4 regions of the Neomoorella humiferrea genome follow, and region 3 is predicted to be linked to each of the others. Evidence: riboswitches for the same ligand, from Rfam matches in the RefSeq annotation. Region 3 holds a riboswitch; each other region holds the start of a gene.
What was found. Region 3 has a riboswitch for cyclic di-GMP ahead of MHFGQ_RS00215 (copper amine oxidase N-terminal domain-containing protein). Riboswitches for the same ligand answer to the same signal wherever they lie in the genome.
Positions count from the first base shown of each region.

Region 1: it holds a riboswitch for cyclic di-GMP, as region 3 does, so the genes downstream of both, MHFGQ_RS09585 (methyl-accepting chemotaxis protein) here and MHFGQ_RS00215 (copper amine oxidase N-terminal domain-containing protein) in region 3, are expected to answer to the same signal.
Region 2: it holds a riboswitch for cyclic di-GMP, as region 3 does, so the genes downstream of both, flgB (flagellar basal body rod protein FlgB) here and MHFGQ_RS00215 (copper amine oxidase N-terminal domain-containing protein) in region 3, are expected to answer to the same signal.
Region 4: it holds a riboswitch for cyclic di-GMP, as region 3 does, so the genes downstream of both, MHFGQ_RS07680 (methyl-accepting chemotaxis protein) here and MHFGQ_RS00215 (copper amine oxidase N-terminal domain-containing protein) in region 3, are expected to answer to the same signal.

Region 1 covers NZ_CP136419.1:1,837,774-1,845,294, reverse strand. The annotation lists gene MHFGQ_RS09600 (DUF445 domain-containing protein) at 1-148, shown strand, start outside; gene thrS (threonine--tRNA ligase) at 443-2,347, shown strand; gene MHFGQ_RS09590 (hypothetical protein) at 2,420-2,563, opposite strand; cyclic di-GMP riboswitch class I at 3,282-3,368, shown strand; gene MHFGQ_RS09585 (methyl-accepting chemotaxis protein) at 3,542-5,470, shown strand; gene MHFGQ_RS09580 (chemotaxis protein CheW) at 5,501-5,722, shown strand; gene MHFGQ_RS09575 (HD domain-containing protein) at 5,777-6,889, shown strand; gene MHFGQ_RS09570 (HD domain-containing protein) at 6,886-7,521, opposite strand, start outside.
Region 2 covers NZ_CP136419.1:778,635-786,155, forward strand. The annotation lists gene fliD (flagellar filament capping protein FliD) at 1-1,871, shown strand, start outside; gene fliS (flagellar export chaperone FliS) at 2,015-2,431, shown strand; gene MHFGQ_RS04045 (flagellar export chaperone FlgN) at 2,434-2,925, shown strand; gene MHFGQ_RS04050 (AbrB/MazE/SpoVT family DNA-binding domain-containing protein) at 2,960-3,163, shown strand; cyclic di-GMP riboswitch class I at 3,423-3,555, shown strand; gene flgB (flagellar basal body rod protein FlgB) at 3,723-4,115, shown strand; gene flgC (flagellar basal body rod protein FlgC) at 4,118-4,543, shown strand; gene fliE (flagellar hook-basal body complex protein FliE) at 4,618-4,926, shown strand; gene fliF (flagellar basal-body MS-ring/collar protein FliF) at 5,035-6,627, shown strand; gene fliG (flagellar motor switch protein FliG) at 6,640-7,521, shown strand, end outside.
Region 3 covers NZ_CP136419.1:30,223-37,743, forward strand. The annotation lists gene MHFGQ_RS00195 (ferredoxin oxidoreductase) at 1-789, shown strand, start outside; gene MHFGQ_RS00200 (thiamine pyrophosphate-dependent enzyme) at 789-1,577, shown strand; gene MHFGQ_RS00205 (2-oxoacid:acceptor oxidoreductase family protein) at 1,567-2,160, shown strand; gene MHFGQ_RS00210 (4Fe-4S dicluster domain-containing protein) at 2,175-2,453, shown strand; cyclic di-GMP riboswitch class I at 2,543-2,630, shown strand; gene MHFGQ_RS00215 (copper amine oxidase N-terminal domain-containing protein) at 2,723-3,646, shown strand; gene fmt (methionyl-tRNA formyltransferase) at 3,841-4,761, shown strand; gene MHFGQ_RS00225 (FAD-binding oxidoreductase) at 5,085-6,479, shown strand; gene MHFGQ_RS00230 (FAD-binding oxidoreductase) at 6,493-7,521, shown strand, end outside.
Region 4 covers NZ_CP136419.1:1,479,494-1,487,014, reverse strand. The annotation lists gene MHFGQ_RS07700 (hypothetical protein) at 1-183, shown strand, start outside; gene MHFGQ_RS07695 (NEW3 domain-containing protein) at 263-1,432, shown strand; gene MHFGQ_RS07690 (ABC transporter ATP-binding protein) at 1,435-2,403, shown strand; gene MHFGQ_RS07685 (ABC transporter permease) at 2,387-3,388, shown strand; cyclic di-GMP riboswitch class I at 3,504-3,594, shown strand; gene MHFGQ_RS07680 (methyl-accepting chemotaxis protein) at 3,637-5,745, shown strand; gene MHFGQ_RS07675 (GGDEF domain-containing protein) at 5,788-6,660, opposite strand; gene MHFGQ_RS07670 (hypothetical protein) at 6,660-7,022, opposite strand; gene MHFGQ_RS07665 (NADH-dependent [FeFe] hydrogenase, group A6) at 7,140-7,521, opposite strand, start outside.

The sequences.
Region 1 (7,521 bases), 860 kb from region 3:
CGAAAAATTTAACAAGCTGGATATAGCCCAAATGGAAGATGTAGTTGTAACGGTGGCCGGTCGGGAATTGCGTTATATAGAATGGCTGGGTGGTCTCCTGGGTTTATTGATCGGTGTAGTTCAGGCTTTTCTGGCAGGCTGGAGGTAATCTTGACACAATTTGTTTGATGCCGGTATAATGTACATAACGGCGAAGAAGGAGACAAGGCCCCTGGAACGGCCCTCCAGAGAGGGATGCCGCGGCTGGAAGCATCCCGGGCGACGGCAGGGCGCCGCACCACTCCGGAGCTGCCGGGCCGAAAAACAGTAAGCCCGGCCGGTCGGCACCGTTATCAGCCCTAGAGGGGGGGCTTCCCCTGAAGAAGGGTGGAACCACGGGATAATCTCCCGTCCCTTTGCGGGACGGGAGTTATTTTATTTACCACGGTTTTCGGAGGGAACAATGATGCAGGTAATTTTACCAGACAGCAGCGTTAGGGAATATGCCGCCGGTACTACGGCCTTAGATGTGGCCAGGGACATATCGCCGAAGCTGGCCCGGGAAGCCCTGGCGGCGCGGGTTAACGGCGAAGTGTGGGATTTGACCCGTCCTCTGCCGGAGGAATGCCGCCTCGAGATTTTGACCTTTGCCGATGAAGGTGGGCGTCTGGCTTACCGCCACACCGCGGCCCACGTATTAGCCCAGGCAGTGAAACATTTGTTTCCCGGCACCAGGTTGGGTATCGGCCCGGCCATCACCGACGGGTTTTATTATGATTTCGACAGCGAGCATAAATTCACGCCAGATGATTTAAACGCCATTGAGGCCGAGATGGCCAAGATTATTAAGGAGGATCTCCCTCTGGAAAGGCAGGAGATCAGCCGGGAGGAAGCGTTGGAACTCTTCCGCCGCCTCAACGAACCCTATAAAATCGAGCTCATTAACGACCTGCCGGAAGGGGTGCCCATTAGCACTTATCGCCAGGGCGACTTTATCGATCTCTGCGCCGGGCCCCATCTTCCCAGTACCGGCTATCTCAAGGCCGTTAAACTCACCAGTCTGGCCGGGGCCTACTGGCGGGGCAACGAGGCCAATCCTATGCTGCAGCGGATTTACGGCACCGCCTTCCCCAAAGCTAAAGACCTGGAAGAATACCTCCATCGTCTGGAAGAGGCTAAAAAGCGGGATCACCGGCGGTTGGGGGCTATGCTTGGCCTTTTCAGCCTCCAGGAAGAAGGGCCGGGTTTTCCCTTTTTCCATCCCAAGGGCATGATTATTCGCAACGAGCTGGAACAGTTCTGGCGGGAAGAGCACCGCAAAGCCGGCTACCTGGAGATCCGCACGCCCATAATCTTGAACCGTTCCCTGTGGGAGCAGTCGGGCCACTGGGATCACTACCGAGAAAATATGTATTTCACCAAGATAGACGAGGCCGATTACGCCATCAAACCCATGAACTGCCCGGGAGCCATTCTGGTCTATAAATCAGAGCAGCACAGCTATCGCGACCTGCCTTTGCGCCTGGCCGAGCTGGGGCTGGTGCACCGTCATGAAAAATCCGGCGTCCTCCACGGCCTCATGCGAGTACGGGCTTTTACCCAGGACGACGCCCACATCTTTATGCTGCCCCACCAGATAACGGCAGAGATCCAGGGCGTCATCGACCTGGTGGATCGTTTCTACAGCCTCTTTGGCTTTAAGTATCACGTCGAGCTCTCCACCCGGCCGGACAATGCCATGGGTTCGGATGAGATCTGGGAAACGGCTACCTCGGCTTTGCGCCAGGCCCTGGAGGCAAGGGGCATGGCCTATGTGGTCAATGAAGGAGACGGAGCCTTCTACGGCCCCAAAATCGATTTCCACCTGGAGGATTCCCTGGGCCGGACCTGGCAGTGCGGCACCATCCAGCTAGATTTCCTCATGCCGGAAAAATTCGACCTTCATTATATCGGCGAAGACGGCCAGAAACACCGGCCGGTAATGATTCACCGGGTCGTATTCGGCAGTATAGAGCGGTTCATCGGCATTTTAATCGAGCATTACGGCGGAGCCTTTCCCGTGTGGCTGGCTCCGGTACAGGTGCGGGTGCTGCCCATCACCGACCGTCATAATGAATATGCCTATAAGGTGAAAGAAGAACTGGTGCGGGCTGGCATCCGGGCCGACGTCAACGACCGCAACGACAAAATCGGCTACAAGATCCGCACCGCGCAGCTGGAACAAATCCCTTACATGCTGGTGGTGGGGGATAAGGAAGCAGCCGAAGGTACCGTATCTGTCCGGGAACGCCGCGCCGGGGATACGGGCAGTGTGCCGCTGCGTACCTTTATTGACAGGGTAACAGGGGAGATTCAAAGACGAGAATAAAACTTTCGCTAAAACAAGCCCACCTGGCAAGGAAGCCGGGCGGGCTTCTATGTAGGGCGGCTTAAATAAGTTTCACTTTGAATGCAACGACTGCTTCATGGATTTTATGAAATGCACCAGGGCCTTTATGGTCGACGGCTGTATTTCTGCTAATTCATTTATCAGCTCGCCGATCTCCGGGCGCAGATTGACAATAGTTGCCGCTTTGTTGCCCATATCTTCCATAAGAAGGTTAAGCTCGGCCTCATCCATAAGAAAAGAAGATAAGCAACGTGGAGTCGGAACGTTTTACCTGCCATAATTAACTTTGCGTTGTTGTAGTTTTTTGGGAGGATTTTGGAAAAAAAACGCGAATATATAATTACACCTAAGGAATTTGGAAGGAGATTGTTAAAATGGCAAAATATAGAAATGGGGGGGGGGGGGGTATATAATTCCCAAACCTCCCTATTATTGGAAACAAATCCTCTCTCCATCCTCTTTCTATTTTACCTTCTTTCCCTCTGTCTCGCCCGCGGTAAAATCATTCTTTTTTTTCCATAATTCCCCTAAATCAACATTAAACTCACTTTCCCTGCGTATCTTATGCTCAAGGGCAAACCATGTCGAAAGACATTGGCGCAGAGCCTTAAGCCCCTTTCATGGGTTTTATCGCCAGGCTGCAGCAGGTTTTTTGCCGGCCAGCCTTCAAAGTTACGAAGAATTAACAGCCCAGATTAAGGAGGGCAAAGTGTTGGCACTCACCTAGCTGCCTTTACAGGAAGAAGCTGGCGATAGTGGATCTTTTGAAGAAAAATAGCAGATTGCTTTCCCGATAAGCGATAACGCCAAATGTTTAAAGGGCGGTTAAATTGGAACTACCCTGAAGACTTATAATTGGCAAAAACTAACTACACCCGATCACCCCTGATACTAAGCAAATTGTTAAATAAGTCAACGTTAAGGGCAAACCCGTTAAAAGACGGGGTCGCAAAGCCATGGGCCTAAGGCTTGTATAAGCTATGGTTGCCAGGTTGCCGGTGGACCTTCGAGGAGATAAAGTGAATTGTATAGGCTCGTAGAGGGAACAGGTAACCTGTTCCCTTTATTTTTTGCTAGACGAAAATTATTTCCTCTAGTCACTATCGTATCCAAACAATGTTTGGTTAAAATGGTTAAACAAATACCGAAAACATTAAGGAGAAGTTTGTAATCATGGCAATTAATGCCTCTAAAACATTGGAGCCTTTACCTTCTGCCAACCGAGGAATATACGGCGAGACTCGCAAGGGTGAACCGGACAAAGAAAGCGATAAGAAAGAAATGGAGGCACGGACTTTTGCAAAGCTGCAACAGATTGCCGAGCGGATAGCCAGCGCGGCGGAAAAACTTTCTGCCGGCGTGGAGGAAGCCTCCAGCGCGGTAGAAGAACTACGAACTGCCATGGAACAAATAGCCAGCGGAGCCCAGAAAGCGAGCGGCGCTACCCAACAGTCCTTGTCCGCTATCCAAGCTATCGGCGAAGCTGCCAAGCTTTCGGTGCAGCAAGCGCGGGAATCCTTGAACCGGTGTGAAGCCATAAAGAATCTGGTGAGCCGCATGATTGACGATATTGAGGTTTTGATCCAAGGGGTAGACGCCAGCGCAGCCAGGAACGAGGAGTCGGCCAGGGTCGTAGCAAAACTGGAAGAAGAGGCGTCCAAGATTGACGAGATCGTCCGGACCGTAGTAAGGATAGCCGACCAGACAAACCTTCTAGCCCTGAACGCTGCAATTGAGGCGGCGCGGGCTGGGGAGCACGGCCGCGGGTTTGCTGTAGTGGCGGACGAAGTAAGAACCTTGGCAGAGACTTCCGAGAAAGCGGCCAGCGACATACGGAAGATAGTAGACAGTGTGCAGGAAGACGTGCGCACGGTGGCTGAAGCCATCAACAAGGCAGCTGAGGTAGCCAGGGGCGAGGCGGAAAAAGGTAAGACTATCACGGAAGAGCTTAAGAAGATTACTACTTCTGTAGCCAAAGTAGTGGAAGGAGCTGCTAGGATTGAGCAGCTGGTCACGGAAGTAGAAAAAGCGGTAGCCGAGTTCCAGAAAGGTAGCGAACAGATAGCTGCGACTGCTGAGGAGCAGGCCAGCGCCACTGAGCAGGCCTTGCAGGGGGTTGAGCAACAGGCCCGGGCACTAGAGGAGATAAGCAATAACAGTAATAATTTAGCCGATCTGGCTGATGAACTCAAGCACTCGACTGATGTGGTCAAATCGGCCGAGGGCCTGGCGGCAGCGGCGGAGGAACTATCCTCGGCCATTGAGGAGGCCAGCCGTTCGGCAGAAGAGATTAACGCCGCCCTAAATCAAATAGCGAAATCGGCAGAGCAACAGGCATCGGCTTCTGAGGAATTCTCCGCCGCCATCAAGCAGATCGAAAAATCGATGGGAGTAATTGCGAAGGAGGCCGATGAGTCTAAATCTGCAGTACAGGAACTTAGTGACTTGCTGGCTGAGAACAAAGTCAGGGTAAATGAGTTGATTAAAGGGATCAAGCAGGCGGCAGCCACCAACCTTGAGAACGTACACAAGGTTAACCAGCTAGAGTGGAACGCCCGCATGATCGATAAGATAGTAGACACCATAGAGAGCGTAAGCATCCAGACCAACATGCTGGCGGTAAGCGGCGTTATAGAGTCAGCCCGGGCCGGCGAGTACGGTAAGGGGTTCGCGGTAGTAGCTTCAGACATCCGGAACCTTGCCCAGGAGAGTGCCCGCAACGCCGAGCAGATCAAGGAAATGGTAAAGGGCATTCAAGAGCAAGTGATGAACGTACAGTGGGACATTACTACTATTGGGGATGTAATTCAAAAGGAAGCGGAAAAAGCCCAAAAAACAACGGCCGACCTTGACCTTATTGAAACCGATATGCGGGTGGTCGTTGAGGGGGTGGAAATGGTTAAAAAGCAGGCAGATGAAAGCCTCCTAAGGGTAGAAAAGGCAGCCAGAGGAGTAGAGCAGATAAGTACGGCTGCCCAGGAAGCCAGTAAAGCGGCAGAAGAAGCAGCCGCCGCCAGCCGCCAGCAAGCAGAAGGCATGAAAGAGCTTGCCCAGGCTATCGAGGAAATTGCAGCTCTGGCGGACGAGCTCCAGCAGGGCTAAAGAAATCGGAGTGAACGAGGAGGAAGGTATATGGCAATAGCCGGGGCAACGGTTGCAAGCCTTGACCAGTACGTGGTCTTTCGTCTGGGACAGAAAAGCTACGGCATAGCGATAGAGTACCTCCAGGAGATCATTCGTGTTCCATACGTGGTGAAGGTGCCCCTGACGCCCCCGTACATGCGGGGGCTCGCCAACCTCAGGGGCAACATTCTTCCGAGTATTAAGCGGCTGAATTTAAAGCGGGGAGCTTAAGGTAAGCCCCTTAATAGTTTACTCGACGTTTTCAAGGAGGAATTATAGAGGAACATGCTTACTTCGGATTCCCGTGAAATACCATCTATTGCGGAAGGTGCCAGCATCGCAGAAGCCATAAAAAAGATGCTTGAAAATGATAGTTTTGTATTGCAGGTAATCAATAATGCGGAAGAACCTGTAGGGTGGCTGCACGGTCTGGACATTCTGCGAACCTTTGTGAAGGAACCCGGCATGAATAGGATAATGGAAAGTGGCATAAGGGTATTCATAAAACCTATTGCCGAGGACGACTACCTGGAAGAAGAAGCAGGGCTTTCAGCTATATGTTTATGGGCGGAAAAGAGGGAGCACAACCCACCTTATTTCCTCACCAGGAAGGGGAAATCGGGCATCTTTACAACGTATGGGCTGTTGCGGGTAGCCCTGGAAGAACGCGACCGGGAAAGGGAACTGCGAAAAGAATCAAAAGTCCAGCTTGCAACGCTGCGCCATTCCCAGGAAGAACTTGAAATGGCCCTGGGCAACCTTATTGTCGATCCCGAAGTTGTGGCCCGGCTTAAATCCATACCGGAATACCGGGACGAGTACGACTCGGCAACCGGCAAAATAAAGATTACCGGCATTATAAAGGAAGGGGTTTACCGCCACGTCATCAATATTCTTCGGTTGTTGACGGAATTGTTTATGAAAGGGCTGAAGGCTGTCGACGGCATTTCAAGGGAAATATTAGTACAAACCTCTATCTATCACGATGTTGGTAAAGTCCAGCCCCATCTAGAGGTCGGCGATATGGTCGACCCTAAAGAAGCCTTCGAGCCGGGGCAGTACCACGCTTTCCGCAGCGCCTCTTTGGCCCGCAAGGTTTACCAACTGGAGCGGAGCATAGTTTATCTTATTCAATATCATCACCATCCCGACGGTGAACTGCCGTCCGATTTTCCTCGGGGCCTTTTACCCATGCATAGGCTCTTCCGCCTGCTGGATGGGCTTTCGGCGGGGATCACCAGGCGGGGCTCCAGGATAAGCCTGGCGGTAAGGGGAGCGATCGTCCAGGTGAGGGAAGAAAGCGCCCATCCGATTTATAACCGTTGCCTGGAACTCGATCTTCATTCCGGCCGTGTAGAAGTGAAGCCCCTGGAGCAGCGAGTGGAAACGAACTATTAATCTAAAGGTTTAACGACCTTTCTGCCGGAATACAGGTCCAGCTCCAGATGTTGGTTGTAGAGGGGAAAGGAGCTTTCTTCCCTAACGCTAATAAGGGTGCCGTTGGTTGTTAACTTTACCCGGGAGCCCCTCCTGGTGATACCCGCCGATAAACCGTCTAGGAGCCGGAAGAGGCGGTACATGGGCAGGAGGTAGAGGGGATACTCTGCCGGCAGGTCGTTTTCTTCATGGTGGTGATATTTTATGAGATTAACCGTCCGCTCGTCTATGTTGTAGATTCCCCTGGCCATGGAAGCGCTGCGGAAGGCGTGCACATAGCCGGGCTCAAAAACTTCCTGCGGGTCCACGACATCCCCCGGGTGTAAGTAAGGCTGCACCTTGGCCAGGTCGTGGAATATCGCCGCCTGAACGAGGACATCTTTATCTATGCCCGGCAGCTCGGTAAGCCCCTGTTTGGAGAGTTCGGCTATCAGGCGCAGGATGTTGATTACATGACGATACACGCCTTCCCGAATCACACCGGTGATTTTGATCCTTCCCGTCGCCGAGTCGTATTCGTCCATATATTCTACAATGGCTCGCAATCTGGCTTCCACCCGCTGATCGGGAAGGAGGGTGGCCAGCGCCATTTC
Region 2 (7,521 bases), 750 kb from region 3:
CTGGGCTGGCTTCAGGAATTGACACGGAATCGATTATTACGCAATTAATGAATCTTGAAAGGGTCCCTTTGACCAAACTACAGCAACGCAAAAACCAGTACAACGTTGAAAAAAATGCCTGGCACGATATTTATACGCGGCTGAGTAACTTGCAAAGTAAACTCGCAAGCCTCAAGCTCTCCTCTACTTTTACGGGTATGAAGGCAACTTCTAGCAACACGGCGGTGTTGACGGCCACGGCCAGCAGTAGCGCCGTCGCCGGCAGATATCGTATAGGTATCGTTCAGTTGGCTCAGGCCCATAAGGTAGCTAGCCAACAACCCCTGGTTTATGGTACGGAAACGCAGATTTTAACGGACACTTTTAACGACGCTACTTACACCGCTGGCGTAGCTACTTTGAGCAATTTAACCCAGGATACGACAAACGGCATCATTCGCCTGTCGTCAGGGACTTCAGGAAGCATTACCTCAAATGCCATCAGCATTAACGCCGCAAATGGCGGCCGCCTTACTTTGACGGTTAGCCAGCAGGAGCGGTTAAATACGAATTACGTGTATCAGTATCGAACCTTTGATGGAACTACGTGGAGCGATTGGCAGACGTTAGGAAGTTTGAATGGCGACGGTTTTCTTGGTTACAAAACCCACACCTTAACGGCAACGTTAAACGGCAACGTACAACAAATACAATTAAGAGCGACTTTAAACGGAGATAGTACTTCTATCCCCATGCTTGCCGATTGGACGGCAAACTTTCAACCAGCCACGCCTGTGACCTCTGACACCCAGGCGCTAGGTTTAAGCGGTTCCTTCAGCATAACCGTGGGCGGACAAACCCGCAACATCACCGTCAGCGCGAGCGACTCCCTGCAGTCCATTGCCGCCCTCATCAATACCGTACCGGCTTCAGGACAGACCAGCGGGGCGGGGGACATCGTAACCGCCGCCGTCATCGACCACCGCCTGGTGCTTACCAGCAAAACTAGCGGTGCAGCCGGAGCTATGTCCTTTACCGATTCTAACGGCGTTCTCAACAGTTTGGGGCTGGTAGATGGGAGCGGAAAAATCCTTTCCGGTGCCGTGGTCCAGGATGCCCGGGACGCCGTTTTCACTGTCGACGGTCTCACCATAAGCCGTCCTACAAATACCATCACCGACGTTATCACCGGCGTCACCTTGAACCTTTTGGGAGTAACCGACGCCGACGGCAACAAAGCAATAAGTGATGCGGAAACCATTAACCTCGAGGTAGGCCATGATATCCAGAAAGCCATAGACGCCGTTAAAGAGTTGGTCGATCAGTATAACTCGGTTATGGACTTTATCAGCACCAAAGGTGGTAAGGACGGCGACCTCCAGGGTGATCCCACTTTAGCGCGAATAGGCAGTTCCCTGTGGCGCTTGATGACCGATACCGTTTCCGGGCTGACGGGCAACTATAGGACGCCATGGAGTATCGGTATTTCAACCGGCGAGGTGGCGGGAAGCGGTGCATTGACCTTCGACCGCAGCGGTAAAATCACCCTGGACACGGATAAATTGACCGCCGCTTTGCAGGCCGACCCCCAGGCCGTGATGGCTATCTTCACCAATGACGGCAAAACCGGGCTGGCAGACAGGCTGGATACATATCTTACCTCCCTTGTCCGTTCGGGGGATGGTCTTATCCCCTCCCGGGAGAAGTCCCTGCAGGACATTATGGACGACATCGACGACCAGATCTCTCGCATGGAAGACCGGCTGGCTATTAAGGAAGAGCAACTACGGCGGCAATTCACGGCCATGGAGCAGGCCCTGGCGGCTTTGCAGAGCCAGGGCAACTGGCTGGCCGGGCAGATTGCCGGATTGGGGGCCTACCAGAAAAAGTAGCGTATAGGTCAACAAATTTACGTTCATAAAACGGAGAGGAAACGGCGATGAAGTGGTGAGGGTGAAGATAAACCCATTAAGCAATGTTTAACTAGGCGAGTTGATGGCTGGAAAATGTTGTAGAACAAATCGAGGTGTAAGCCATGTCCATTACCGACCCCTATCAGGCTTACCGGCAGAACCAGGTCCAGACTCTATCCCAGGAAAAGCTGGTGCTGATGCTCTACGACGGCGCCCTGCGTTTCTGCCGTCAGGGCCTGGCGGCCATGGAGAAAAAGGATTATGCCGGGGCCAACGGCAGCCTGTGCCGTGCCCAGGATATTTTGAGCGAGTTGATGGTCAATTTGAATAGAGACGTGGGCGAGATTGCCGACAACCTTTATAAATTATACGATTTCATGTACCGTCATCTGGTGCAGGCAAACGTGAAAAAGAGCGCAGTTATGGTTCAAGAAGTAATGGACCTGCTGCAGCAGCTGCGCGATACCTGGGAAGAAGCTACAAGGATATATCATTCCCATGATTATCGAACCCGGGTCGGGATGAATCGGCAGGGTTAAAAATGGACAAAGAAAAAGAAAAGGCCGCGAAGGAGCTCCTGCGCGCTTATTTACATGAAATAGAACTGGTGCAGGCGTGGCGGCGTAGTTTGCAGCAGCAGCGTCAATACATACAGACCGGCGCGTGGGAAGCCTTGAATAACTTTCTGGAAGAGTCGTTATCCATGAGGGTACTGTTGTCCGAGGCACGGCAGACTACCCGGCAGTTGGAAAAAAATCTCGCTTTAGTTGCAGAAAAAGAAGTTTCGTCATGGGAAAAAATTGAGCTCCTAACGCCGGAAACCCGTTGGGAACTGGCTAGCGCCTCCCGGCATCTGCGGACCCTATGGGAAGAATGCCGGGAACTGCAGGAAGCTAATCTGAAAATTATGCAGGAAAACATGGTAAAGATTAAACTAGAGCTGGAACAGGTACAAACAGCCCGACAGATGGCCAGGGCTTACCGCCGTGAGTATAGAACCGCGGCGCCCCGGTGCCTGGACCGGCGATTATGACATAGAGAGAACCTATCATGGGCAGGGGGAGTCGATGGGCGAACATATAGAGATAACCAAGATATCGAGCCGGGGCCAGGTGGTCATACCTAAAGAGATCCGGGAACACCTGGGTTGGGAGGCAGGGGACCATCTGGCCGTGGAACTGGATGGAGAAACCGTCATTCTGCGGCGCCTGCAGTTGGAAAGCCTGCGGCCGGAGAGAAGACGGCCGTTGAAGGTAGGTTTAATCAAATAACCTCGACTGCCGCCATTCTTTGGCCTCATTTTCAGTAATGCGCATTCCTGACAGGATGGTTGTTAGGTCCCACATGCTTCCAAAGGTGGCTATGGCTATATTATACCACGGTTGGCCAGCGAAATTTTTAAAGATTGGGAAGCCGTTCCCCAAGGGGGGGCGGTTTATTTTTTTTGGAGGAATTTTACCCAACCTGCAGGAATTTGGCAAAACGTGTTGAATTAATATCGAAAATGCCAAGGTAAAATTTTCTTACTCCGGGCGTCAAGGGCAAGCTCCCCGAAAGGGGATGCGCGCAAAGCCATGGGTCTAAGGTCCGTGTCGCGCGGGGGTGGCGGTCCGGCAGGGCCTTTAACCTCCGGCGGACGGGCTATGACAGCCAGGCCGCCGTTCCCGGTTTGTGGAGTTGCCCGCCGGACGGGCTTTTCTTATAGGACCAAAGTCCCAGGGGTATTTTAGGCCTAAAGGCCGATACCCATTTTCCCATAGAAATGCTAAAGTGGTAACCGTTGGAGAAAAATATCGTTTTTCCGGGAAAGAGGGAGAAAAATCCGTGTTTATGACGCCGGCCCTGTACGTCCTGGAGAAGGCCCTGGACGCGGCGACCTTGCGCCAGCGGGTCATCGCCCACAACGTGGCCAACGTTAACACGCCGGGCTTCAAGCGTTCTGACGTTTCCTTTGAAGAAAAGCTCGCCCGGGCTCTGGGAGTGGAGCCCGGGGTGGAGCTCTACCGCACCCATCCCGGCCACCTGCCGGCGGGAGGGCTGGAGCTTACGCCGGAAGTGGTCCCGGACAACAGCACCACCATGCGCCAGGACGGCAACAACGTGGACATCGACCGGGAAATGGTCGACTTGGTCCAGAACAGCTTAAACTTTAACTTTGCCGTCCAGCAGTTGAACGGCCGGCTGGCCATGCTGCGCTATGTGATTAACGAAGGGAGGCGGTAAGGGTGGAATTATTGCCGGCCCTGGCTATCAGCGCTTCCGGTTTGACGGCCGAGCGCCTGCGCCTGGATATTATTGCCAACAACCTGGCCAATATCAATACCACCAGGACACCTCGGGGCGGTCCCTACCGGCGGCAGGTGCCTGTTTTTGCAGAAAAGCTCCAGGAAGCCCTGAAACCTGCGGGCGCCCAATTTAAAGGGGCCGGGGTGGAGGTGGCCGCCATCGTGGAGGACAACACCCCGCCGCGCCGGGTGTACGATCCCTCCCACCCGGACGCCGGTCCCGACGGCTATGTGGCCCTGCCCAATATCAACGTCGTCAACGAAATGGTGGACATGATCACCGCCACCCGGGCCTATGAAGCCAACGTCACCGTTTTGAATGCGGCCAAAGCCATGACCCTGAAGGCCCTGGAGATCGGGCGTTAGAGACATGCATTAGCTATCGATGAATCCTTCAGCCTGCCAGAAAACAGGATGTAACTTTCAGGAGGAAGAACATTATGCTCCTTGCACCCACATCCCTTTTAACACCGGCGCCGCTGCAGGAGATAGGGCGCAGTACGGCGCAACAAAATACGGCAGCGCCGGCAGAGAGCTTCGGCGCACTCCTCAAAGAAAAGCTGAACGAAATAAGCGCCCTGCAGCAGCAGGCCGATGTCCTCACCCAGGAGTACCTGGCCGGCCGTGTGGAAGACGTGCACGAGGTCATGCTGGCTCTGGAACAGGCCAATCTCTCCCTGCAACTGGCCGTTCAGGTGCGCAATAAGGTCGTGGAGGCCTACCAGGAAATTTCCCGCATGCAGTTCTAAAGCGCGCCGTCGACATGATGGGTGAAAGCCGAAGGTGGGGAGGCATATTGCTCTGGCGGCAATAGTAATTATGATTAGCATTAGATTCAGGCTTACCGGGAGCGGGCAATGAAGTACGGACAGATTCTCACCAAGTTGAAAAATTTCTGGCAGGGCTTAACTCCCGGGCGGCGCTCGGCCCTGGTGGCCGTGACGTTGGCCGTCCTGCTGGGCGGCGCTTTTTTAATCCAGTGGCTCTTAAAACCCCAGTACGCGCCCCTGTTCACCAATCTGCAGCAGAGCGACGCGGCGGCCGTCGTGGAAAAATTGAAGGAAATGAAGGTGCCCTACCAGCTGGCCGGGGAAGGGACCACCATCCTGGTACCCAAGGAGCAAATCTATCAACTACGGTTGGACCTGGCCAGCGCCGGGGTATTAAACAGCGGCCGGGGCTTTGAGCTTTTCGACGAAAACAAACTGGGAATGACCGATTTTGAACGCAACCTGGACTACCAGCGCGCCCTGCAGGAGGAGCTGCGGCGTACCATCGTCTCCCTGGACGAGGTAGAAGACGCCCGGGTGCACCTGGTGATCCCTCAGCCCAGTGTCTTCCTCCAGGAACAGCAGCCCCCCTCGGCGGCTATAATGTTGAAGCTCAAACCCCTGTCCCGCTTAAAACCGGAACAGGTCAAAGGCATCATGGAGCTGGTGGCGGCCAGCGTGGCCGGCCTGAAGCTGGAGAACATCCGCGTCATCGATATGTACGGCAACGTTCTGAGTGAGGGGCTGGCGGGGGATGAGAACGCCCCTGCGGGCCGCATCCGGCAGAATCAAATGGAACTCAAACGGCAGTTCGAGCGTGACCTGGAACAGCGGCTGCAGGCCGTATTGAGCCAGATCCTGGGCCCAGGCAAGGCTGTGGCCATGGTCACCGCCGATTTGAACTTTGACCAGCAGGAAATCAAGCAGACGGTTTGGGGCAAGGAAGGCGCCCTGCGGAGCGAGCAGGTCAAAACCGAAACCGGCACCGCCGGAGGCGGTGCAGCGGGGGCGGCGGGGACGCCGGCCAACACCCAGCCCCCCGTATACCAGGCGGTAAACCCGGCCGCGGGCAATTACAACAACTCCGATACCATCCGCAACTATGAGCTGGATCAGACGGAAACCCATACTATCGTCGCGCCCGGCCAGGTGCGGCGCCTTTCCACGGCGGTGGCCGTTGACGGGGCTGTCACTCCCGCCTTGAGAACCCAGATCCAGAACATTGTCGCCGCAGCCATCGGCTTCGACCCAGCTCGGGGCGATCAGATCAACGTAGAGTCCCTTCCCTTTGATAACTCCATGCAGCAGCAGATGGCGGCGGAAATGGAGGCCCAGCAGCAGCGCCAGCAGCAGCTCCGCCGGTACTTGATGTGGGGTGGCGCCGGACTGGGAGGGCTACTCCTTCTGCTCCTCCTCCTTATCGTCATCCTGCGGCGCCGGCGGCGGGCGGCGGTGCCGGCCATCCTGCCGGAACGTATGTTAGGAGAGAAGCCGAAGGCCGGCATGGAGGCCGCTGCGCCGGTGGCGCCCCTGATGGTAGAACCGGTGGAGCCGGTGGACGTAGAAAAGGTGCGCCAGGAGGCGGAACGCAAGGCTAAGATGGACCGCCTGCGGGACATCATCCGCCAGCGCCCGGAGGACGCGGCGCTGCTTATCAGGGCCTGGCTGTCCGAAGATTAGAGGTGGGCATGAGTGGCGAGGCAGAAACCCCTTTCGGGCTTAGAAAAGGCGGCAATTTTCTTGATCGCCGTAGGGCCGGAGCTCTCTTCCCTGATATTAAAGCAGATGGGTCAGGAGGACATAGAGCGCATCACCTACCAGATTGCCAACACGACCTCCATCGACCCCGATACCATGCAGCAGATCGTGGACGAATTCCTGCAACTTAACGACGCCCAGATGTTTATCCTCCAGGGCGGCCTGAAGTATGCCCGTGAGGTGCTGGAAAAGACCCTGGGACCGGCCCGGGCGACGGAAATCATTAAAAAGCTGCTGGCTACGTCCAAAATACGCCCCTTCAACATGATCCGCAAGGCCGATCCCAAACAGCTAGTTAACTTCATCTACAACGAGCATCCCCAGACCATCGCCCTTATCCTTTCCTACCTAGAACCCGAGCAGGCGGCGGTGGTCCTGGGCGCCCTGCCGGACAAGATCCAGGCCGACGTGGCCAAAAGGATTGCCCTGATGGAGCGGGCCTCTCCGGAAACCCTGCGGGAGCTGGAGAGTATCATGGAACAGCGGCTGTCCTCCCTGGTGGATCAGGATTTCGCCGTTGCCGGTGGCGTCAAGAGCCTGGTGGACATCCTGAACCGGGCCGACCGCAGCACCGAGCGGACCATCCTGGAAGCTCTGGAGCAGGATGACCCTGAACTGGCCGACGAGATCCGCAAGCGCATGTTTGTCTTTGAAGACATCCTGACCCTGGACGACAATTCCATCCGCCGGGTCCTCAGGGAAGTCGATCTCAAAGACCTGGCCCTGGCCCTCAAGGCGGCCAGCGAAGAAGTGGCCAACCGCATTTACCGCAACCTTTCCAAGCGGGCCGGGGAAATGCTCCGGGAGGACATCGAG
Region 3 (7,521 bases):
ATGATGCGCCTGCCCACGGTGGTGGTGGTGACCCAGCGCGGCGGGCCGTCCACGGCCACGGTAATCTACTCCCAGCAGGAACTAAACCTCACCTGCTTCGGCGGCAACGGCGAGGGCTTGCGCATCGTTTATTCCCCTTCTTCCCATGACGAGCTGTTTTTGTATACAATTAAAGCCTTTAACAGCGCCTGGAAATATCGTTTTCCCACCTTTGTCCTGGGGGACGGATATCAATCAAAAATGCGGGAGCCGGTAACCATTTTTGATCCCGAAACCCGGGGCATTACTATGGAACCGTGCCGCCCCATGGTTGGTCTGCCGGGCCTGCCGGGAGAAGAACGCGAACCGGCCCACCTGCGCAATACCTACAACCTGGAAGAAGAGCTTTACGAAGTATTGATGAAAGCCATAAAGGCCTACGATTCTGTGGCGCCCCAGGTGATGGAGTGGGACGTATATGCCGTCGATGACGCCGAACTGCTGATTATCGCCCACGGGGTCGTTTCCCGGGCCGCCCGGGCGGCCGTTGCCGTCTTGCGGGAAAGGGGTTACAAAGCTGGCTATTTCCGCCCCATCACCTTACGGCCCTTTCCGGCGGAACCTTTAAGGCCCCTGGCCGGCCGGGCCCGCCATATCCTGGTGGTAGAATCGGCCTACGGCCAGCTGAAAAGACAGGTCCAGGCCGGGCTTTACGGTATATCTACGCCGGTCACCGGGTACCTGCGCCCGGGAATGGGAATAACACTGGAAGAAATAGTGGAATTTGTCCATGAAAAGGAGCTGATCTAATGGCCATCGCCGTCCAACCGCAAATGCCCCGGGTCTGGCGGCTGGAAACCAAGCCCCACAAATTTTGTCCCGGTTGCGGCCACGGCATTGTCCTCAAGGCCCTGGGCGAAGCCATCGACGCCCTTGGTATCCAGGAACGCACTATTTTCGGGTGCGACATCGGCTGTTCTCTCCTTTCTTGGGACTTTTTCAACCTGGACACCGTCCAGACCCACCACGGCCGCACTACGCCGGTACTGGTGGGCATCAAACGGGCGCGGCCGGAATTAGTAGTTGTTTCCTACATGGGCGACGGCGGCGCCTACGCCATCGGCGCCCAGCACCTGGTCAGCAGCGCCGCCCGCAACGACCTGGTGACCATTATCGTGGTCAACAACACCGTTTACGCCATGACTGGCGGCCAGATGGCCCCGACTACCCTGCCGGGCCAGAAGACGGAAACAACCCCCTACGGCCGCGACGCCGGCCTCACCGGACGGCCCATCCTGGGACCGGAACTGGTGGCGGCCATCGCCCCGCCGGGGGCCTACGTAGCCCGGGGGAGCATCGCCAATATCGTCCAGTTAAAAAACTTTATCCAGAAGGGCCTGCAGAACCAGGTGGAAGGCCGAGGCATCGCCTTTATCGAGGCCCTGTCGTCCTGTCCTACCAACTGGCACACCAATGCCGCAGCTACCTGGCGTTTTGTGGAAGAAGAAATGACGGCTTATTTTCCTATCGGGGAATTCAGGACGCCGGACGAAAAACCGTCCGGACGCTTGCGGGAGGTGCCTCCCCGTGGACTTTAATCTTAAAATCGCCCTAGCCGGGGAAGGCGGGCAGGGGGTGCAGGCGGCGGCCGAGATCATCACCGAAGCGTCCTATCGGGCCGGCTTCCAGGCCCTGTATATCCCCAATTTCGGCGTGGAGCAGCGGGGCGGCGTTTCGGTGGCCTTTGTCCAGATAAGCAGGGAGCCGGTGAGTGCGCCTAAATTTACTACCGGCGATATAGTGGTAGCTTTGAGCACCCGGGCCGTGGAACGGGTACGGCAGTATGTAGGCGAGAAGACTTTACTGGTTTATGAGGGCGGTCTGGAAGACGACGTGCGGCGGGTTTACGGGGAAAAACAGAGGCGTCTGGCCGTCCCGGCCCTATTCATAGCCCAGGAGGAAATGCATCCCCGTGTCTTTAACGTTATCATCCTGGGAGTGCTGGTAGGCATCACGGGTTTTTTGAAAGTAGAAGATGTACAACAGGCCCTGGAACGCCAGTTGGGCCACAAGTTTGCCCAGGACCCGAATCTTAGGGAGCTAAACTACCGCGCCCTGGCGCGAGGCTACGATATTGGCAGGCAGAAGCAAGGAGTTAGCAGTAAACGTACGAATGTTTAAAGGGGCGAAGGATTTTGAGCTCAGTTTTTAAGGCCATTACCACAGAAAACGGTAAAGGGATATTTCACCTGTTTCCAGCCCTGTGCAAGGGCTGCGGCCTCTGTATCGAGAAGTGCCCAGTAGATACTATCGGCTGGGCTAAACAACTGGGGGCCTTCGGCACCCCGGTGGTAGAGCCCGGTCACGGCAAACCCTGCATAGCCTGTAAAAAGTGCCAGCTCGTTTGCCCCGATGCCGCTATCTGGATCGAAAGGCGCGACGGCAGGGGGCGGGATACTCCAGGTCAATCGTGAAATGCCGGCTAACCTGCGGCGAAAGCCGTCATCCTGCGGGGGTCACGACGGTCAAGAAATAATTAAAAGTGACGATTAATATTAATGAAAACCGCAAAAGGCGAACCTGACCGAAAGGCAGGGGCGCAAAGCCACGGGCCTAAAACCTTAACAGGTCATGGCAGCCGGGTTGCCGGGTAAATCATACGTAATTGGCTAACGATTATGGGCAACTCCGGTTAATGCGGGTTGTCTAATTTTTTTAGGAGTTTTCGAAGGAGGTAAGTTGAATGAAGTACAAAAAACTAATTGGTGTGGTGGCCATGGCCGGCCTATTCTTATATGCCGGTATAGCTTACGCTTATCCGGGCAAGGGTAACAGTAGTCATAAAGCTAGCCATTATGGGGCGGCCGCCGCAGGGAAGACTGATTATCGGTCTTATGTTAACGCCGGGGTTGAAAGGGAAGATAGCAATTTAAAAGACGATAGCAAATTAGAAACTGAAGTGAACCAGCAAGAAAGAGAGATGCAAGAAGAGTCCGGGATTACAAGTAGTAAGGGGCTAAAAGATCAAAATAGGAAAAGGGAACAGATAACAGAAGAAGTCCAAAATGAAGGTTTGGAAAAATTCCGAGGCCGGATTCGGGTAAAAAATAAAGAGATAAAATTTGATGTACCGCCAGTAATTAAATCCGGCCGCACTCTGATCCCTGTCAGGGCGGTTACGGAAGGCCTGGGTGCAACTGTTAACTGGGATGAGGCAACCAATACCGTAACCATAACCAAAAATGGGGTTACCGTAGTACTTATCCTTGGCAGCACGGAAGTAACGGTTAATGGAACAAAAATGAATTTAGATGTTCCGGCTCTATTAATTAGCAACCGTACTTTTGTGCCCTTGAGGTTCTTAAGTGAAGTATTTAAAGAAAAAGTAAATTATAATGACGCCACTGGCGACATCGATGTTGGCGACAATAATGATAGCGACATAGAAACTGGCGATATTGATGTTGAAGAAGGTACAGGAGAGACGACGGAATCACCGACATCAACGGCTCCGGAAACATCATCGAGTACCAATTCGACTACAACAGAAGTATCGACCTCTACGGAAACAGTACCCACCGCTGACAATACAAATAGTACTGGTACGACAACTCTTCCTTCCAATCCAGCGCCAGTTCCAACGACCTCCTCAATACCTGCCGCTTAAAGCGGCAATAAAACCCCTGCCTTATTAGGTGAGGGGTTTTATTGTGCAATAACTGGAGGTAAAGCATGGGGCGGCCGGACGGCGGCCCCATAAAATCATTGACAGGTTCAATGTGTTAAGGATATATTAAAATTGGAGAAAGAGAAACCCCTGGCTACCCTGCAGGGGTAAAGGAAAAGGGAGGGGAAAATTTTTTGCGTATCGTTTTTATCGGTCAGGCTCCTTTTGGCAAAGACTGCCTTAAGGCCCTCCTTGATCAGGGGGAAGAAGTAGTCGGCGTCCTTACCGTACCGGACCGGCCGGGGCAAAAAGGGCCTAACCCGGTTAAAGAGCTGGCCCTGGAGCGCGGCCTGCCCCTCTTGCAGCCGGCACGTTTGAAGGAGCCGGAAGCCCTGAAATGGGTTGAAAACCTAAGACCTGATTTGCTGGTACTGGCCTTTGTAACCGATATCGTCCCCAAGGCCATGATCGATCTGGCCACCCACGGCGGCATTAATTATCATCCTTCACTGCTGCCCAAATACCGTGGCGGCAGCGCCATGAACTGGGCCATTATCAACGGTGAAACGGAAACGGGCGTCACCATCCACCAAATAGATGCCGGCATCGATACCGGACCGATAATCCTGCAGCGAAAAGTGGCCATCGATCCCGATGATACGGTGAAATCCCTATATTTTGAAAAACTTTATCCCTTAGGCGTGCAAATGGTGGCCGAAGCCGTCCGCTTGATCCGGGAAGGGAAGGCAAACCCTGTACCCCAGGATGAAAGCCTGGCTTCCTATCAACCGGTGATAAAAGAGGCGGATGTAAGGATTGATTGGCGGCAAAGCACGCAGAAGATTTACAATTTAATCCGCGGTTCCAACCCCAGCCCGGGGGCCTGGACGACCTTCCGGGGAGAAAAGTTGAAAATATGGGAGGCCTCTCCCATTAGCGGGTGTGGTGCACCGGGCAGGATAATTGATGTAATACCTGAAGAAGGGTTCGCCGTAGCAACTGGAGATGGAGCCCTCCTGGTGCGGCGGGTGCAGTATGGCGGCAATATGGAAAAAATACCGGCCGGAGGCTTTGTGACCGAAGCCGAAGTCGTAAAGGGGGAAGAACTGCTGTAATTTTTCCTGTCTGCTGGTTAGACCATAAGACAGGAAGCTAGTTTACGAAAAATGGTGAAAGACCTTCAGACCGGTTTTTTTTCGTCGGCCTGAAGGGTTTTATAAGCCAGAGAATTCTTGACACCTGTTCAAAGCTACTGATAGATTTAAATAAATGAATATTAACTCTTTGTGATATTATTAACAAAATAGACTGGGGGCGGTAAAAGAGAAGCTAAAAACTTTATTATCTTACCCTGGGTCCACCGTTTTAAGCGGTGTTAGCTATAAAATTATGGCCTTGGTCAAGATTTTTAAAAAGGGGAAGGGAGAGGGGTTAATTAATGATCGATCAATCAACCCTGAACGAATTGGTAAGAATTGTCGGGAAAGATAATGTGTTGACCTCCAAAGTGTCATTAAATACCTACATGTATGACGCCTCCCTGGTTTACGGGTCGCCGGAAGTAGTAGTCTATGTTCAGAATGCCCAGCAGATCGCGGCCATTCTGAAGCTGGCCAGCAGCAAAAAAATTCCCGTGACTCCCCGCGGCGGGGGTACTTGCTTGAGCGGCGGCGCCGTGCCCCAGCGTGGAGGCATAGTTATCGTCATGACCAGGATGAACCGTATCCTGGAAATCGATCCGGAAAATCGCGTGGCGGTTGTAGAACCGGGCGTGACCAATATGGAGTTGCAGAAGGCCGTCGCCCCTTACGGCCTGGTTTACATGCCCGATCCTGCCAGCCAGAAGGTGTCGACCATGGGCGGCAACCTGGGAGAAAATTCGGGCGGTATGCGCGGCATTAAGTACGGCCTTACCAAAGATTATATTATCGGCATGGAACTAGTTTTGTCCAACGGGGAAATTGTACAACTAGGCGGCAAGGTGGAACCGATAGCCCAGGAGCTTAACCTTAATGCCCTGTTGATCGGTTCAGAAGGCAACCTGGGCATTGCCACCAAGATAATCTGCAAACTGTCGCCGGCGCCGCGCGCCAACCGCACTATGTTGGCAATATACAATACCCTTGAAGACGCCGGTGAATCGGTGTCTGCCATTATCGCCCACGGTATTATACCCTGTACTTTGGAACTTATGGACAATAAAATCATCAATGCCGTTGAAGACTGGCTGCACATCGGCCTGCCGATAGAGGCAGGGGCAATTCTTTTAATTGAAGTGGACGGTTGGGATGCCGGCCTCGACCGTCAGGCCCAGCAGATCATGCAGATCTGCCGTGAAAAAGGGGCTGTTGACGTGAAGCTGGCCAAGAACGCCAAGGAGAGGGACGATCTATGGACGGCCAGGCGGATGGCCATCGGTGCCATCGGTCGTCTTGCCCCCAACTATGATATGGAAGACGCCACCGTACCGCGAACCAAACTGCCGGAAATCCTTAAGGAAGTGAACCGTTTAAGCAAGGAATACGATTTGGCCATCGGCATGCTAGCCCATGCCGGTGACGGCAACCTGCATCCCCTGGTCCTTTTCGATGAGCGGAATAAAGAACAAATGGAAAGGGTGGAAAAAGTCAGGGCCGCCCTGTTTAAAAAGGCCCTGGAATTGGGAGGCACCCTTTCCGGCGAGCACGGCATTGGTTTAGCCAAGCTGGAATTTGTACGCTGGGCCTTCAATCCGGAAGAAATTAATTTCCTGCGCCGGGAACGTCTGGCCTTTGATCCCTACGACATTTTGAATGCCGGTAAAACCGTACCGGACAACGATACGGCGGCCTGAGGAGGACGACAGCATGCGGCAAGAAATCGTTCAAAAGCTGGAAAAAATCGTGGGTAGCGACAACTGCCGGTTGGATGCGGAAGTAAGGAACCTGCACAGCTTAAGCAAAAATTCCGCTCCGGAAGCCGTCGTGTATCCGGAGGACAGCCGGCAGGTAGCCGATATTTTGCGGCTTGCCGGAGAAGAGGGTCTACCCGTAGTGCCCTGGGGGGCCGGAACCATGGCCGGGCGCGGGTTGTTATCCCTTAATGGGGGATTGGTAATCAACCTCACCCGGATGAACAAGATCATTGAATATGATTATGAGAATATGACTGCTTATGTGGAAGCAGGTATTCCTTTAGGTGAATTGCAGAAAACATTAAGGACTCACAACCTCTTTTGGCCGGTTGAGCCTGTTGAACCGGATACCTGCACCGTAGGCGGGTGTATAGCCGCCGGGGCTTCGGGTCCCAGTAAACTGGGATACGGTGACGTTAAATTCCATATATTGGGGTTGGAGGTCGTTTTACCTACCGGCGAAATTATTCGGACCGGTGGGAAAACCGTTAAAAACGTGCAGGATTACGACAACACCCGTTTTCTTGCCGGTTCGTGGGGTTCCCTGGGCATTATCACCAAGGCCATGTTGAAGCTGCGTCCCGTGCCGGAAAAAGAGACGACGGTCTTTTTATCCTTCAAGCAGTTGAAGGAAGCTATTGGGGCGGCTCGCATTATCCGCAATGAGACATTGCCCCTCTCCCTGGAATTGCTGGACGATAATGCCATGGCCGTCTTGGCCCGGGCCGGTTGGCAGCCGCCGGGCAAGGGGGCGGGTGTTCTTGTCAGTTATAGCGGCTTCCGCGAGCAGGTAGACACCCAGGTGGACTATGTTAAAAAACAATTTTCCGGGGCCAGCATCCTCGAAGGTGAGAAAGCGGTAGCGGCCTGGCGGGCACGCCGGCAGTTGTTCCCCGCTTTTGCTGGCAATACGGGAGCAGTAATGGTCAGCGCGGCCGTACCCTTTACGGCCTTGGAAGAATTTATAACCCGGGCGCGGGAA
Region 4 (7,521 bases), 1.2 Mb from region 3:
CTGGATGCCTACCTGGTCTTACCCGTGCAGGTGATACGTTCGGATACCAGCAGGAACGCTTTGATTCTGATTACCTACCAAGCGCAATGGGGGCCGGAATACCGCTACCTAATTTTGGAGTTCGACGGCGACAAGGTCATACCCTACCGGGAGCAGGATAAGATTACGGGGACGGGGCGCTAAAAAATGTAACCACCCCCTTTAGCCGGACGTCTATAGTATTAGGATTTATTTACTGATATCGCAGATGGGGGGAATCGTTTTGCTTCGTCACCGCTTAAGGTTAGCCCTGACAACCCTTTTATTTTTCCTGACCCTGGCCTTCAGTCCCTTTATAGGAACGGCCAGGGCGGATAATGGTCTGCTGCTGTCTACGGCCTTTCCGGGCATAGAAGCCCAACCCGGGGAAACGGTAACCTTTCCCCTGGAGCTAAGCAACAGCGGGGCACCCCAGAAGGTCGATCTAAAGATCGTTTCGGCCCCGAAGGGATGGCAGGCCCTCTTTAAAGGGGGCGGTATGGTTGTCAGCCAGGCCTTTGCTTCTACAGATAAGCCGGCAAATGTGGATTTTCAGGTAGAGGTACCAGCCGACGCCCAACCCGGTAAATACGCCTTTGTGGTCCAGGCCGCCGGTCCCCAGGCCACTTCTCGCCTTGAACTGCAGGTGATTATAAAAGAGGTGGCCTCCGGCAGCGACAAAATGACCACCGACTATCCGGTATTGAGCGGCACTAGCAGCACTAGCTTTCAATTCCGGGTGACCCTGACCAACAATGGTGCCCAAGAACGTTCCTACAGCCTCGGCGCCCAAGCCCCTCCCGGCTGGCAGGTAACCTTTAGCCCGGCCTATGACAGCAAGCAGATAGCCAGTTTAAGCCTCGGTCCAGGCAAAAGTCAGGACCTGGATGTAACCGTTAAGCCTCCCCAGGACGTTAAGGCGGGGACCTATAACATCCCTGTCGAGGCCATAGCGGGAAGCAGCAAAGCCGGGGTGGTACTGAAGGTTAACATAACCGGCACTTATAGTTTGGAATTGACCACACCTACTGGGCGGTTGAATGCCGATGCCATCGCCGGAAAGGACAGCCCGGTAACCCTGGTGGTAAAGAACAACGGGAGCGCCGATCTGGCCAACATTACCTTTGCCGCCAATGCGGCCAGCGGCTGGGCGGTAACCTTTAAGCCGGAGAAGATCGACCTCCTGCCGGCCGGCGCCAGTCAGCAAGTTACGGCCTTTATCAAACCGTCGCCCAAGGCCATTGCCGGCGACTATGTGGTGAGTCTCACCGCCAGCACCCAGGAAACGAGCGGCACCGCCGATTTGCGCGTAACGGTGAAGACTTCGACCCTGTGGGGCCTGGTAGGTGTGATCCTGGTTCTTGCCGTTATTGGCGCCGTAGGGTGGATTTTCCGGAAGTACGGACGGCGATAGCCATGGCAACACAAGAAGCAGTCATTGTCACCAAAAACCTTACCAAGCGCTATGGTGCTATAACTGCCGTCCAGGATCTCAACCTGGAAATCAGAGAAGGGGAGATATTCGGTCTCCTCGGCCCCAATGGCGCCGGCAAGACGACGACGATATTAATGCTTCTTGGGTTGACCGAGCCGACGTCCGGGCAGGCCCTGGTAAAGGGCCTGGACGCCACCCGTCACCCCCTGGAGGTTAAGAGGATAGTGGGCTATCTCCCCGACAATGTCGGTTTCTACGACGACCTTACGGCCCGGGAGAACCTCCTCTATACCGCCGGGTTGAACCAAATTCCCCCGGCAGAAGCTGAAAAGCGCGTGGCCCTGTGCCTGGAACAGGTGGGCTTAGGCAATGAAGCTAACCGCAAGGTGAAGGAGTTTTCGCGCGGGATGCGCCAGCGGCTGGGGATTGCCGACGTCATGGTCAAGGATCCTGACGTCATTATCCTCGATGAGCCCACCTTGGGTATAGACCCCGAAGGGGTGCGGGAGCTGCTGTCCCTCATTGTGCGCCTGTCCCGGGAGGGAGGTAAAACGGTCCTCCTTTCTTCCCATCTCCTGCACCAGGTACAGCAGATATGCGACCGGGTAGGAATATTTGTAGGCGGCAGGCTTCTGGCGGTTGGACCGGTGGCTTTATTGGGACAGCAAGTTATGGCCGGAAAGCCTCTGGAGGTCGAGCTTCAGGCCGCTCCTGACGACGACGGGCTCATGGCCGCCCTCGGCTCCCTGCAGGGGGTAACCGGCGTCGAGCGCCAGGGGGCCTATATCCGCCTCCGCTGCGCTCCCGGTTGCGACGTCCGTTCGGAACTCACACCCTATCTCGCAGGCAGAGGCTATACCCTTTTATACCTTCGGGCACGGGGTTATGATTTGGACGACATTTACCGCCAGTATTTCCAGGGGGAGGGATATAATGACGGTCTGGCATAAGGTGCGCGATTGGCTCCACTGGTTCCGGGAGCAGGAATGGTCGAGCGGTGGTTTGCAAACCGTATTTCGCAAGGAACTGGCGGACCATTTGAGCAGCACCCGTTTTACCATCTTGGTTTCGCTGGTGGCCGTAGCAGGTATAGGTGCCTTTTACGTTGCAGCGCAAAACATTCGCTCTGTGGCTGGGGAAACAGATCCGGAATTTATCTTCCTCCGCCTGTTTACCACCGGTGGCGGTTCCTTGCCCCCCTTTGTCACTTTTGTATCGTTTTTAGGCCCCTTGTTAGGGTTGGCCCTGGGCTTTGACGCCATCAACGGCGAGCATAATAAACGCACCTTGAGCCGGCTCCTGGCCCAGCCGATTTACCGGGATGACGTCATTAACGGCAAGTTTCTGGCCGGGCTTGCTGTTCTTGCCGTGGTCATCCTGGCCCTGGGATTTCTAGTTGCCGGATTGGGATTGATGCTAATCGGCGTACCACCTACGGCCGAGGAATTGGGGCGGCTGTTGATCTATCTTCTGGTAACCATAGTTTATGTAGCCTTCTGGTTGAGCGTATCCCTGCTCTTTTCCTTGTTATTCCGGCAGACGGCTACTTCGGCCCTGGCGGGCATTGCCCTGTGGCTCTTTTTTGCCCTTTTTGTTGGAATGCTGGCAGGTCTTGTCGCCGACGGCCTTTTGCCGGCGAGCGAAGATGCCGCACCGGCCCGCATCTTGCAAAATGCCGTTTTAAAACAAAATTTAAGCCGCCTTTCGACGACCAACCTCTATGATGAAGCCACGGTAACTCTCTTAAATCCAGGGGTGCGGACCCTGGGGCCCGTCATGGTGGAACAGCTGGAAGGAGCCATACCAGGCCCTCTGCCCTTGGGTCAGAGTCTGCTCCTCATCTGGCCCCATATGGTAAGTCTTTTAGCGGCCACAATGTTGATCTTCGCCCTGGCTTATTACTACTTTATGCGTCAGGAAATAAGGGCAGGATGAGCCGGCGAAACGCCTTCGCCGGCTTTCTTCTTTTTCGTTAAAAACTGTTGACAAATGTCGTCAAGATATAGTAAATTAAAAAACGCTTGCCAGCGTTTTACATACCTGCAGCCGTTACCGCTCAAGGCAAACCCGTCGAAAGGCGGGGGCGCAAAGCTACGGGCCTAAGTCCCTTTTTTAGGGGATAAGGCAGCCGGGCCGCCGGAGGCTGGTTCTCGGCGGCCGCCTAGAGGGGCGGCCTTTAAATTTTGGTAAAAGGGGGGATAGGTCGTCCCCGGGAGCCAATTTTGCCCTTGGGGGAGAACGACCATTTTAAACTTATGAAGGGAAAATCGACAGGAAGCCTGCGGATTAGAATGACCCTCTTTTTTGGGGCCATCGTGCTGGTAGGCTGTCTGGTGCTGACCCTGGTGAGCCAGAACCGCGCGAGTTTAACTCTGGATGCCGCAGCCAGGGAAGCTATGGAAAAGATTATTGAGCAGGCCGCAGCAACCGTGAACAGCCGTGTACAAGCAAGGATGTATGTTGTGGAAACCATGGCCAATATGGAGATAATTCGCGGCCGTGTCGGCGAACGGGAAGCCACCCTGGAAGATAAGCTTAAAGCCCTGCAGCAGGAGTTGAAGGCAACAGAAGGCATGGGCTTCAGGCGTTTCGGCATTGCCGATAAAGAGGGAAACGCCTTCTATACCGACGGCAGCAAGGCCAACATTGCTGATCGGGAACATTTCCGGGCTGCTCTGGAGGGTAAGACCTTCGTTTCCAGCACCATTGTCAGTAAAATCGACAAATCCGTCATCTTCGCCTACACCACACCCATTCGCCATTATGCCACCAATGAAATAATCGGGGTATTAATCGGTATAGTTGACGCGTCCCAGTTCAGCCAGCTCATCAGCGATATTACATACGGCCGCAGCGGGTATGCCTTTGCCGTAGATAAAACAGGCAAGACTATCGGTCATAAGGATCAAGAAAAAGTTGCCGCAGAAGAAAATATCCTGAAGGCGAGCCAAAGCGATTCCTCCCTCGCTTCCCTGGCGGAAGTCATCGCCAGGATGGCGCAAGGGGAAAAGGGGGTAGGGGCATACACCTACCAGGGACAGAAGAAAATGGTCGCCTTTGCGCCAGTCAGCAGCACCGGGTGGTCCCTGGCCATCGCCGCCCCCGAAGTCGAGGTGCTGGAGAGAACGGCCGGCCTCAAATGGTACCTTATGACGTTATCATTGATAATCATTGCGGCGGCCCTCCTTTTGACCTTTATTATGGCGCGGGCCATAACAAATCCGATAAAACTGGCCGTGGATGAGCTGGGCCATCTGGCCGCCGGCGACTTCACCCGGACGGTGCCGGACAGGTTTTTAAAGATGCGGGATGAAATCGGCCGGCTCATGGTGGCAGTTAATACCCTGCAGACCAACCTGAAACCCCTCCTGGCCGGGGTAAAGGAAGAGGCAAAAACCCTGGCCGGCAGTTCCGAAGGGTTGAATGCTGCCGCCGAAGAGATTGCCGCTTCTTCCGGCGAGGTGGCCAAGGCTGTTCAGCAGGTGGCCTCCGGAGCGTCCGAGCAGGCAGGTCACCTGCAGGAGATATTGGGTCTGGTGGAAAATATAAATTCCAACCTTGAAAAGGTATACAGCGCCGTGGGCAGCGTCAAGGCCAACACCGAAGAAACCTCCAGGCTGGCCGGGGAGGGCAAGGCGGAGCTGGACGTCCTTATAAATTCTATTAAGGGCGTACGGGAGGCCTTTAACACAGTTACCGATAAAATTACAGGGCTCCAGGGGGCGGTAAATCAGGTAAGCGAGATCCTGGCCGTGATCAACGGCATTGCCGAGCAAACCAACCTTTTGGCCTTGAACGCAGCCATCGAGGCGGCGCGCGCTGGAGAAGCCGGGCGCGGGTTTGCGGTGGTTGCCGAAGAGGTTCGTAAGCTGGCGGAACAATCCCGTGCATCCTCTGATAAAATCGGGGAACTTTTGGCAACCATAACTTCCGGCACCGACGAGGTTGTAAGCACCTCGGAGGAAGTAAAAGGGCAAATAATGGTGCAGCTGGATAATGTAGAAAAAACGGTGGCGTCCTTTGACCGCATTTTAAGTTCTGTAGCCGCCGTGGCCCCCATGATCGAAGAGACCTATCGCCAGGTCGACGGCACAGTGCAGGCCAAGGACGTTATGCTCGACCGCATCCAGAGCATCAGCGCTGTGGCGGAGGAAACTTCTGCTTCGGCCGAGGAAATATCGGCTTCCGCCGAAGAACTGTCGGCCTCTACCCAGGAAATAGCCTCCACCGCCCAGGATGTCCTTAGGATAGCCAAACGCTTAGAAGAACAGGTGGAACGTTTCAAGGTATGAAAAAAGGAGGCAGTTTTGCCCGGCGCCCTGCGACTTTAACGGTTAGGCGCCGGGCAAAAATTCAGTTGCACAAGCCCTAGCGACCACTACCGGTTGTTTTATTGTTTTAGCCCGGGAAGAAGCCAGGCTGGCCAAATTTACCAGATATTTAATTATGTAGTCGGCATCGTTATGGGCGCGGCGGAGTTCTTCACAAGCGCCGCCCGCGATACCGGCAGAAACGGTGACCTCTATCTTGTCCGGCCAGTTTTCGCCGGCAAGGGCCGATGTCATCTCACGGGCCAATTTTTCTGCTTCAGTTAAGGAACGGCAGGTGGCGGCGGCAAACTCATCGCCGGCGTAGCGGCACAGGGCTTCTTTTTTAACGTCCATTAGATTTTTTAATACTGCTGCCGTCCGGATCAAAACCCTGTCGCCGAAGATGTGTCCGTATTCCTTGTTAATAAAGCCGAAGTTGTCCAAGTCCAGGAAGATCACCGCAATCTCCTGGCTATTTTTTAATATCTCCAGGGCTTTTTCGCAAAAGATCTCTGCTTTATACAGCCCGGTGAGACTATCGGTATATTTGGCCATTTCGGCGGAAACCTGGGAACTGGTAATAATGCCTACGACATGTTCGTCCTGGACGACCACCAGACGTTCCACGTTATGCTTAACCATTAACCTCTGGGCTTCCAGGAGGGAAGCCGTGGGTGAAATGGTGATCACTTGACGGGTCATGGCATCGGCCACCAGACGGTTGGGATGGGCCCTACGAATGTCCCTGGAAGTAACTATGCCCACCAGTTTGCCATCATCTATGACCGGAAGGCAGCCTATACCGTAATGTTCCATAATATAAGCCGCCCGGGCTACGCCGGCGAGGGGTCCGATGGTGTAAAGCTCCCGGCTTATCAGGCCTTCCACCTTAGGCACTAAATATCCACCGTCCTGCTGATGTGGATGGTAATATTGATTTGAGCCTTTACCACCATGCCCTCGTCGGCGATGCGTGTTCCTTCTTCGACTACCACGGGTAGGAGTTTTTCCTTGGGTAGAAGCCTTAAAAGGGATTTTTTTACCACGACGGCTTCAAAGACATCGTGATTTAGGCGGACAATCTCATATTGCTCCGGCGAAACTGCGTCCACCATTCGCCTGACGGCTTCGGGGCCGATGGGAGCCCTTTTACCTACTAGGAGAATATCCTGCATTGGTGGAATCTCAAATTCTGACAATTTTATGTTGATATCGGCCTTGCGCTGGGGTTCCGGCGAGCGTGAGGTTTCCTGGGACAACAAAAAAGCCCCTCCTTTTTTGCTCGAAGTCACACTAAAAATTATTATATACCTTTTTTCGTCATTTGCCCATGAAATTTTATATTAAATATTATGCCAAATATATAAGAAGGCGGCCTAGTTAACGGGATTGGCCGCATACCCCGGCAGGGGCCCCCGGGGGGTATAGTAGGTGTGCAGCAGCTTTTTGGCTTTTTCGCTTAAAGGAGCGCCCAGGAACTCGGCGTATATTTTCTGGACCGCTGGGTTTTCATGGGACAGGCGGATGCGACGGGAATAATCGATGCGGTAAAGGGCATCGGCGCGGTTGTGGCGGTAGTCAAGGGAGATCTCTTTATGTTCCCGGCTGCCGAAAATGGGCTGTCCGCCTCCGCCGACGCAGCCGCCCGGACAGGCCATGATTTCGACGTAATCGAACTGCTCGCCGGCCTTCATGCGGTCAAGGATTTTACGGGCGTTGCCGGTGCCGTGGGCGATGGCCACCTTAATCTTTCTGTTT